2 regions of the Pantoea sp. Lij88 genome follow, and region 1 is predicted to be linked to the other one. Evidence: predicted binding sites of a transcription regulator. Region 1 holds the regulator's gene; the other holds the start of a gene.

The links. Region 1 encodes PurR, which represses purine synthesis genes. Its sites were predicted from a motif close to CANGCAAACGTTTGCNTG; they were not measured.
Region 2: a site for PurR is predicted at 2,730-2,747, ahead of guaD (guanine deaminase). Genes of this name have one in related genera too.

The regions. Positions count from the first base shown of each region.
Region 1 covers NZ_CP118269.1:2,243,220-2,247,292, forward strand. The annotation lists gene PU624_RS14265 (C40 family peptidase) at 278-1,087, shown strand; gene cydH (cytochrome bd-I oxidase subunit CydH) at 1,133-1,222, opposite strand; gene purR (HTH-type transcriptional repressor PurR) at 1,504-2,529, shown strand; gene punR (DNA-binding transcriptional activator PunR) at 2,526-3,431, opposite strand; gene punC (purine nucleoside transporter PunC) at 3,539-4,073, shown strand, end outside.
Region 2 covers NZ_CP118269.1:2,028,630-2,032,702, reverse strand. The annotation lists gene xdhA (xanthine dehydrogenase small subunit) at 1-1,225, opposite strand, end outside; gene guaD (guanine deaminase) at 1,222-2,550, opposite strand; gene ydfG (bifunctional NADP-dependent 3-hydroxy acid dehydrogenase/3-hydroxypropionate dehydrogenase YdfG) at 2,951-3,697, shown strand; gene PU624_RS13220 (YnfA family protein) at 3,729-4,055, opposite strand.

The DNA of each region.
Region 1 (4,073 bases):
AATCGCCATCATTGTTAAGTCCTGCTTCGGGACGCCTGATTTCCTGTTTATTAACAGCTGGTAACAGTTTAATAATTCGTAATAATTTCGTTGATATAAGACGCTGAAAATGTTCATTTTCAGCGCGATTGCGTGGGTTGCAAAGATTAATATTAAAAGGCATTACAGTTTTTAAACGAACTGGACTAGAATGGCCTGGGCGCTGATCCTGGATCAGATTAATCTCAACTTTGTCGCGGTGCGTAGTGGCCCTGACAACTTAACTAATCAACGGACTATGCGTTTAATCATTACGCTTTTCATGCTGGCCTTTGCGCAACTGTTTTTCAACGTCGCTGCTGCTTCCCCGCACGCGCCGGTGAACGTCAGTTCGCATAAAGCAGAAAAAAAGAGTGCGCGCGACGATGAGCGCCGCAAGCGTCGCCAGGTAAAAACGGTGACCAAAAAAACTCGCCTCAGCCCTGTTCAAAAACTCAAAACTAAAAAACAGAAAAAAGTCGAACTCACTGCTAAACAGACGCCTGCTAAGAAGACCTCGCTCAAAACCGCCCGTATCAGCAAAACAAAAGAAAAAAATAAAGAGAAGAAACGCTATGGTCATCAGCGCCAGCTGAAAACGGCTGAGGTTATCGCCAGCGAGCCAGGCACCATTAAGATGAGTAAATCCCACCGTCAGCGCTATCAGAAGGCCCGTGAAACCGCGATGACCAAGCTGATGGGCCAGTTGGGTAAACCGTATCAGTGGGGCGGCACCTCACCTCACACCGGTTTTGATTGCAGTGGTCTGGTCTGGTACGCCTATAAAGATCTGGTGAAGTTTAAGATCCCACGTACCGCTAACGAGATGTATCACCTGCGTGACGCGGCACCCATCAAGCGTGAGTCACTGGAGAAAGGCGATCTGGTCTTCTTCCGTATTAATGGTCGCGGTACTGCGGACCACGTCGGCGTATACCTTGGCGATGGCAAGTTTATTCAGTCGCCACGTACCGGAAAAGATATTCAGATCAGCGCATTAGGGGAAGATTACTGGCAGCGCCACTACATTGGTGCCCGTCGGGTGATGACGCCGAAAACCATACGCTGAGCAGCAGAACAGTCAGAAAAAGCCGGGATAATCCCGGCTTTTTTGTTAGTGCAGAATGGCGGTAAAACTAAAGGCCACAATCATCAGCAGACAGCCCGCAGTGGTCATTAACGCCAGTTTAAGATCGGTACTCATTACATGCTCCTTAGTCACACAATTTGTAGGGTTATGGCATTTTCCCACACGACCCGGTAAAAATCTCGTTTTATCCGTCCAGCCTTGTTAGAATCCCGCCTTTGTTGCGCAACGCGCGCAACTCTGATTCCGTTTGCGCATCTTTTAAGGCGTTTATTCTCCGCCAGCGGCCTGTTTACCGACCAGAAAAGCTGCATTTTTGCGGAAAAATCCCTGAGCAGACGCAAACGTTTAACACTACGCTTATCAAAGATTTAGATAAGCACTGGAGTCCGATTTTCATGGCAACAATCAAAGATGTGGCGAAACGCGCCGGCGTCTCAACGACCACCGTTTCGCACGTCATCAATAAAACCCGCTTTGTCGCTGAAGAGACGCGCAACGCGGTCTGGCAGGCGATCAAGGAACTGCACTACTCGCCGAGCGCCGTGGCGCGCAGCCTGAAAGTGAACCACACCAAAACGCTGGGCCTGCTTGCCACCTCCAGCGAAGCACCCTATTTCGCTGAAATTATTGAAGCGGTTGAAAATCACTGTTTTGACAAAGGCTATACGCTGATTCTGGGTAATGCGCACAACGATCTGCAAAAGCAGCGTGCCTACCTCAGCATGATGGCGCAGAAGCGCGTCGATGGTCTGCTGGTGATGTGCTCTGAATATCCGGACGACCTGTTGCAGATGCTGGAAGAGAACCGCAATATCCCGATGGTGGTGATGGACTGGGGCGAGTCGCGCGCCGACTTCACCGACACGGTGCTGGATAATGCCTTCCAGGGCGGCTATCTGGCGGGACGCTATCTGATTGAACGTGGACACCGTGATATTGGTGCTATCCCCGGCCAGATGGAGCGCAATACCGGTGGCGGACGCCATGCCGGTTTCCTGAAAGCGCTGGAAGAAGCGGGTATCCAGCCGCGTGCCGAGTGGATTGTGCAGGGTGACTTTGAGCCGGAATCGGGCTATCAGGCGATGCAGCAGATCCTGTCGCAGAAACAGCGCCCGACGGCGGTGTTCTGCGGCGGTGACATCATGGCGATGGGCGCGATTTGCGCCGCTGACGAGATGGGGTTACGCGTCCCGCAGGATATTTCGGTGATCGGTTATGACAATGTGCGCAACGCCCGCTATTTCGCACCCGCCCTGACGACCGTACATCAGCCTAAAGCTCAGCTGGGGGAAAAAGCGCTGGATATGCTGCTGGACCGCATCACCAGTAAGCGTGAAATTTCACAAACGATCGAAGTCCATCCCACGCTGATTGAACGTCGTTCTGTGGCTGATGGTCCGTTCCGCGACTATCGCCGTTAATCCTCGCTTAACCACTCCTGATTAAGCGTTTGCGCATCACCCAGATAGCTGAGTAACCAGCCTGTCGCCGGTGATGCGCGATCCTCGGCCCAGCTGACGCAGCAGGGGCTATCCGGGAACGCCACCGGCAGTGTCAGTTCAACCAGATCGCCGCTGTCGAGCAGCGGTCTGGCAAGATGACCCGGTACCATCGCCACACACAATCCCGCCTGCACGCACTCCAGACCGGTCTGCCATTCCGGCACCACCAGCCTGCGCTGGTTATCCAGCGTCCACGTCATACGGCGCGGCAGCGCTCGCGAGGTATCTTCCAGCACCAGTGATGGCCAGCTTCGCAGCGTGTCATCATCGATCTGGCTCGCCTGCGTCAGTGGATGATCGGGCGCGACCACGCAGCGCCAGTTGAGGGTGCCCATATCCCGAAACGCAAAACGCCCGCCCACCGGAATCGCCTGGGTGGCCCCAATCGCCACTTCCACCCGGCCATCGGCCAGCGCATCCCAGACGCCATTAAATACCTCATAGCTGATGATCAGTTCCATATCGGGGAAGTGACGATAGAAATCTTTGACCAGTTGCCGGGTGCGCTGAGGTTTGGCGATACGGTCAACGGCAATACTGAGCTGCCCGCGCCAGCCGTTGGCCAGTTGCTGACACTGACGCCGGGTGGCAAGCATTTTTTTGATGACGCTTCGGCCTTCCCGGACAAAATGCTCACCCGCCGGCGTCAGCACCACTTCACGATGTTGACGCTCAAACAGCGGCACCGCCAGCCAGTTTTCCAGCTGGCGCACGGTGTAGCTGATGGCAGAAGGCACCCGATGTAGCTCCTGCGCGGCAGCGCTGAAGCTGCCCCCACGCGCAACCGCGTCAACCACCTCTAATGCATATTCAGACCACATAATCTGCCTTCAAAAATTTTAACAGCAATCGGCAAATATTACCGTTTCACAGCAGCAAACGCACCTTTTACACTCTGCCGCGTTTATCCTGCAAAAATGAGAATGAGATGTTGTCGAACAAAGGATTCATGCCCTACCTTGCCCTGCTGAGCATGCTCGGCTTTTTAGCCACGGATATGTACCTGCCCGCCTTTGGTGCGATGCAGCAAACCTTTAATACCTCACCCGGTCTGATCAGCGCCAGTATGAGTCTCTTTCTGGGAGGCTTCGCCGTGGGTCAGCTTTTCTGGGGACCGCTTTCCGATCGCATTGGCCGCAAGCCAGTACTGCTGGCCGGACTGGCTATGTTTGGTATCGGCTGCGCGGGCATGCTGTGGGTGAATGATATTTATCTGATGCTGGCGCTACGGTTTGTTCAGGCGATTGGTGTCTGTGCTGCGGCCGTGAGCTGGCAGGCGCTGGTAGTGGATCGCTACCCTGCCGCACGCGCCAACAAAGTCTTCGCCACCATTATGCCGCTGGTTGCGCTCTCTCCGGCGCTGGCGCCGTTGCTGGGTGCCTGGCTGATTGGCCACTTCCACTGGCGTTCGATTTTCCTGGTACTGACCCTGATTGCGGTAGCGCTGATTCTGACCACGCTGC
Region 2 (4,073 bases), 210 kb from region 1:
GTTGCGGTGTCGCTGCCATGCCGCCAAAGGCGATACGGGCGGACGTGACCACGCCCTGTTCGACCTGCAGGTTAAAGGCGGCGAACACGGCGGAGATGTCATCATCCAGCCGTTTTGACACTTTCCAGGCGACAAAATCAGGTGACACCGTCACTTTATCGATACGAATGGCGCGGATAAACTCCCCTTTTTCCAGCTGCGTCTGGCGATAGCCGGTAAAGAACTGGTCCAGCGGCAGGCTCCGCTGCTGCTCACCGCGCTGTAACAATAGGCTGGCATTCAGGGCCAGCAGCACCGGCGACGCGTCGCCTATCGGGGAGGCGTTGCCGATGTTACCGCCAAGCGTGCCCTGCAGGCGGATTTGAAGTGAGGCAAAGCGCTGCAGCATCTCGCTGACGCCGGGAATGCGGCTGGCAAGAAACTCGCTGACCTGCTGCAGCGATGCACCTGCACCCAGCAGGTAGTGATCGTCAAATTCGCTGCAGACTTTCAGCGCGGCAACCTGCTCCAGCGCAATCAGCAGCGGTATTCTCTTATGCTGCTGGGTAATCATCAGGCTGAGATCGGTGCCACCGGCAATCAGCTTCGCATCGGGATGGGCCAGATAAATTTCGGCCAGCTGAGCCGGGGTTTTAGGCAGGAAGCAGCGGCGGCCTTCACCGCCTATCTCCTGCATCTCCGGGGTTGCCAGCGCCTCCAGCCGCTGCACCGTGGTGGCAGCGCCGTGATCAAACTGGTCAGTGACCGGCTGCGAGCAGAGCTGCTCCGCAGCTGCCATGATGGGCCGGTAGCCGGTGCAGCGGCAGAGGTTACCCGCCAGCGCGGTCTCCGCCTGATGACGATCCCAGCCCGCTGCATTTTTTTGCAGACTGAACAGCGACATCACAAAACCTGGCGTGCAGAATCCGCACTGCGAGCCGTGGCAGTCGACCATCGCCTGCTGCGCCGGATGCAGTGCGCGACCGTGACGCAGATCCTCAACCGTAATCAGCTGTTTGCCCTGCAACGCAGAGACCAGCGTCAGGCAGCTGTTGACCGTTTCATACTGCATTTCTCCCCCGACGGCTTTACCGAGAGTGACGCTGCACGCGCCGCAGTCGCCTGACGCGCAGCCCTCTTTGGTGCCAGGACGATGCTGCCGGGTGCGCAGGTAGTTGAGCACCGTGAGATTGGGGTCGAGCGCATCTTCGCTGACCAGCTGGTTGTTTAACAGAAACTGGATCATGCGGCTTGCTCCTGTGCATCGCGCTGCCAGACCGGACGACCACCGACCCAGGTCTGGGCAATGTTGCGGTCGTCGCCCAGCGTCATTAATACAAACAGTTTTTCCCAGATATCTTTGCTGTTGCCGATGCGCAGCTGCTGCAGCGCAGAGACCGCCGGGTCGAGCACCACAAAGTCCGCCTCTTTGCCGATGTTGAAATTCCCGATCGCGTGGTCGAGATCCAGCGCGCGCGCGCCGCCCAGCGTGGCGTGATAAAAGGCTTCGGCGGCGCTGAGCCGGTAGTGCTGCAGCTGGCCGACTTTGTAAGCTTCACCGAGGGTCTGCAGCATATTAAAGGTGGTGCCCGCACCAACATCGGTGCCGATCCCCACTTTCACGCCCTGCTGCCAGCTGCGTTTGATGTTAAACAGGCCGCTGCCGAGGAACAGATTTGAGGTAGGACAGAAGGCAATCGAGGAGTCGGTGTCGTGCAGACACTGCCACTCTTCCTCCTCCAGATGCAGACAGTGCGCAAAGACGCTGCGGCGACCGGTCAGCTGGTGATGATGATAAACATCCAGATAGCCCTCGCGCTCCGGGAACAGCTCTTTCACCCAGGCGACCTCCTGCGGGTTTTCGCTGAGATGGGTGTGCAGCCAGGTATCCGGGAACTCCTGACGCAGCTGCTGCACTTTTGCCAGCAGCTGCGGGGATGAAGTCGGCGCAAAGCGCGGCGTCAGGGCGTAGCTCAGCCGTCCACGCTGGTGCCAGCGCTCAATCAGCGCCCGCGTCTGCTGGTAGCTCTGTTCCGGGGTTTCGGTGAGGTTATCAGGCGCATTGCGATCCATCATCACTTTACCGGCGATCAGACGCATGTTCAGGGCTTCGGCTGCGCTGAACAGCGCCTCCACCGATTGCGGATGGACGGTGCCAAACACCAGCGCGCTCGTGGTGCCGTTAGAAAGCAGCTGATGCAGAAAGAAGGCGGACATCTTTGCAGCATGATCCGGGCAGTGATACTGCGCTTCGACCGGGAAGGTATAGTGATTCAGCCACTCCAGCAGCTGTTCGCCGAAAGCGCCAATCATCTCTGTCTGCGGATAGTGAATATGGGTATCGACAAAACCCGGCACGATCAGCTTGCCACGCAGGTCAGTAACCGGATGCCCCGCCAGCATCGCCTCGCTGTTCTCCCAGCTATCCAGCCCCACCACGTGTCCGTCACGCAGCAGCAGTACTCCATCCTCCAGATAGCGTGCCTGCCCGGCCAGGTCGTCGGGATGATCCACCACGCCTTTAAAGTCAAAGAAGGTGGCGCGTATCGCCGTGTCGGTTGCTGATAGCATGGGTATGTCCTTTCTGAATGCTGATTTAATGATGCAGGTAATTCTCTCTTTAATACCTTGCAACCTGCGTGCCAGAACTGGAATAGAATAAAGGCCTTATATTTCAATGAAATAACCACGAACAGAGGCGTTGCGCAACAAAAATGGCCTCTCCTGCCTTAGCAACCGTTTGCGGAGCCAATGCAAACGGTTGCGAATCAAAATGGGGCACAGTGATCAGGTTGAGTATGGCCTGATGTCCGTAAATCTGCCCTTTTCCGGTGCAGGCTGCCCCGAAAAGGCGCAACGCTTCGCCCGGTAAAATCCGTTTACAGGCAGGGCGGCTTTTCCACGCGCAGAAGCGGAAATGAAATGCTATGGTGAAGCCATCGACTCTGAAAATGGCATAAGGAACAGTGAGATGATTATTTTTGTCACCGGCGCGACCGCCGGTTTTGGTGAAAGCATCACCCGCCGCTTTATTGAGAACGGTCACAAAGTGATTGCCACCGGACGCCGCGCCGAACGTTTAAAAGCGCTGAAGGATGAACTGGGCGAGAACCTGTATACCGTACAGCTGGATGTGCGTAACCGTGCCGCTATCGAAGAGGCGGTGGACCAGTTACCGGCTGAATGGCGCAATATCGATGTACTGGTCAACAACGCCGGTCTGGCGCTGGGCATTGAGCCTGCGCACAAAGCCAACGTTGAAGACTGGGAAAACATGATCGACACCAACACCAAAGGCCTGGTTTACATGACCCGCGCCCTGCTGCCACACATGGTGGAGCGTGATGTGGGCCATATCATCAACATCGGATCGATTGCCGGTAGCTGGCCATATGCCGGTGGCAACGTTTATGGTGCGACCAAAGCCTTTGTCCGTCAGTTCAGCCTGAACCTGCGCACCGATCTGCACGGCACCGCGCTACGCGTGACCGACATTGAACCGGGTCTGGTGGGCGGTACGGAGTTTTCCAACGTGCGCTTTAAAGGCGATGATGACAAAGCCGGTCAGGTCTATGAAGGCGCTAAAGCACTGACGCCGGAAGATGTGACAGAAGCGGTCTGGTGGGTCGCCACGCTGCCTAAGCATGTGAATATCAACAGCCTTGAGATGATGCCGGTCAGCCAGACGCTGGCGGGCCTGAAGGTTCATAAGCCGTAAATTTCTGCCGCGCCAGCCCGTCCGGCTGGCGCTATCCGCGTCCCCAGCCCATCACAATAATCAGCATGCCGCTGAACGCAATCAGTGCCCCGCTCCAGTCCCACGCGCTCAACTTCACGCCATCCACCACCCGTAACCAGAGCAGTGCCGTGAGCACATAGACGCCACCGTAGGCGGCATATACCCGCCCGCTGGCGGCAGGATGCAGGGTCAGCAGCCAGACAAACAGCGCCAGGCTCGCCGCAGCAGGCAGTAACAGCCAGGCTGAGCCGCCTTTTTTGAGCCACAGCCACGGCAGAAAACAGCCGGTTATCTCCGCCAGCGCGGTAACAAAAAACAGCAAGGCGGTCTTAATCAGCACCCTTACCTCTCCTGA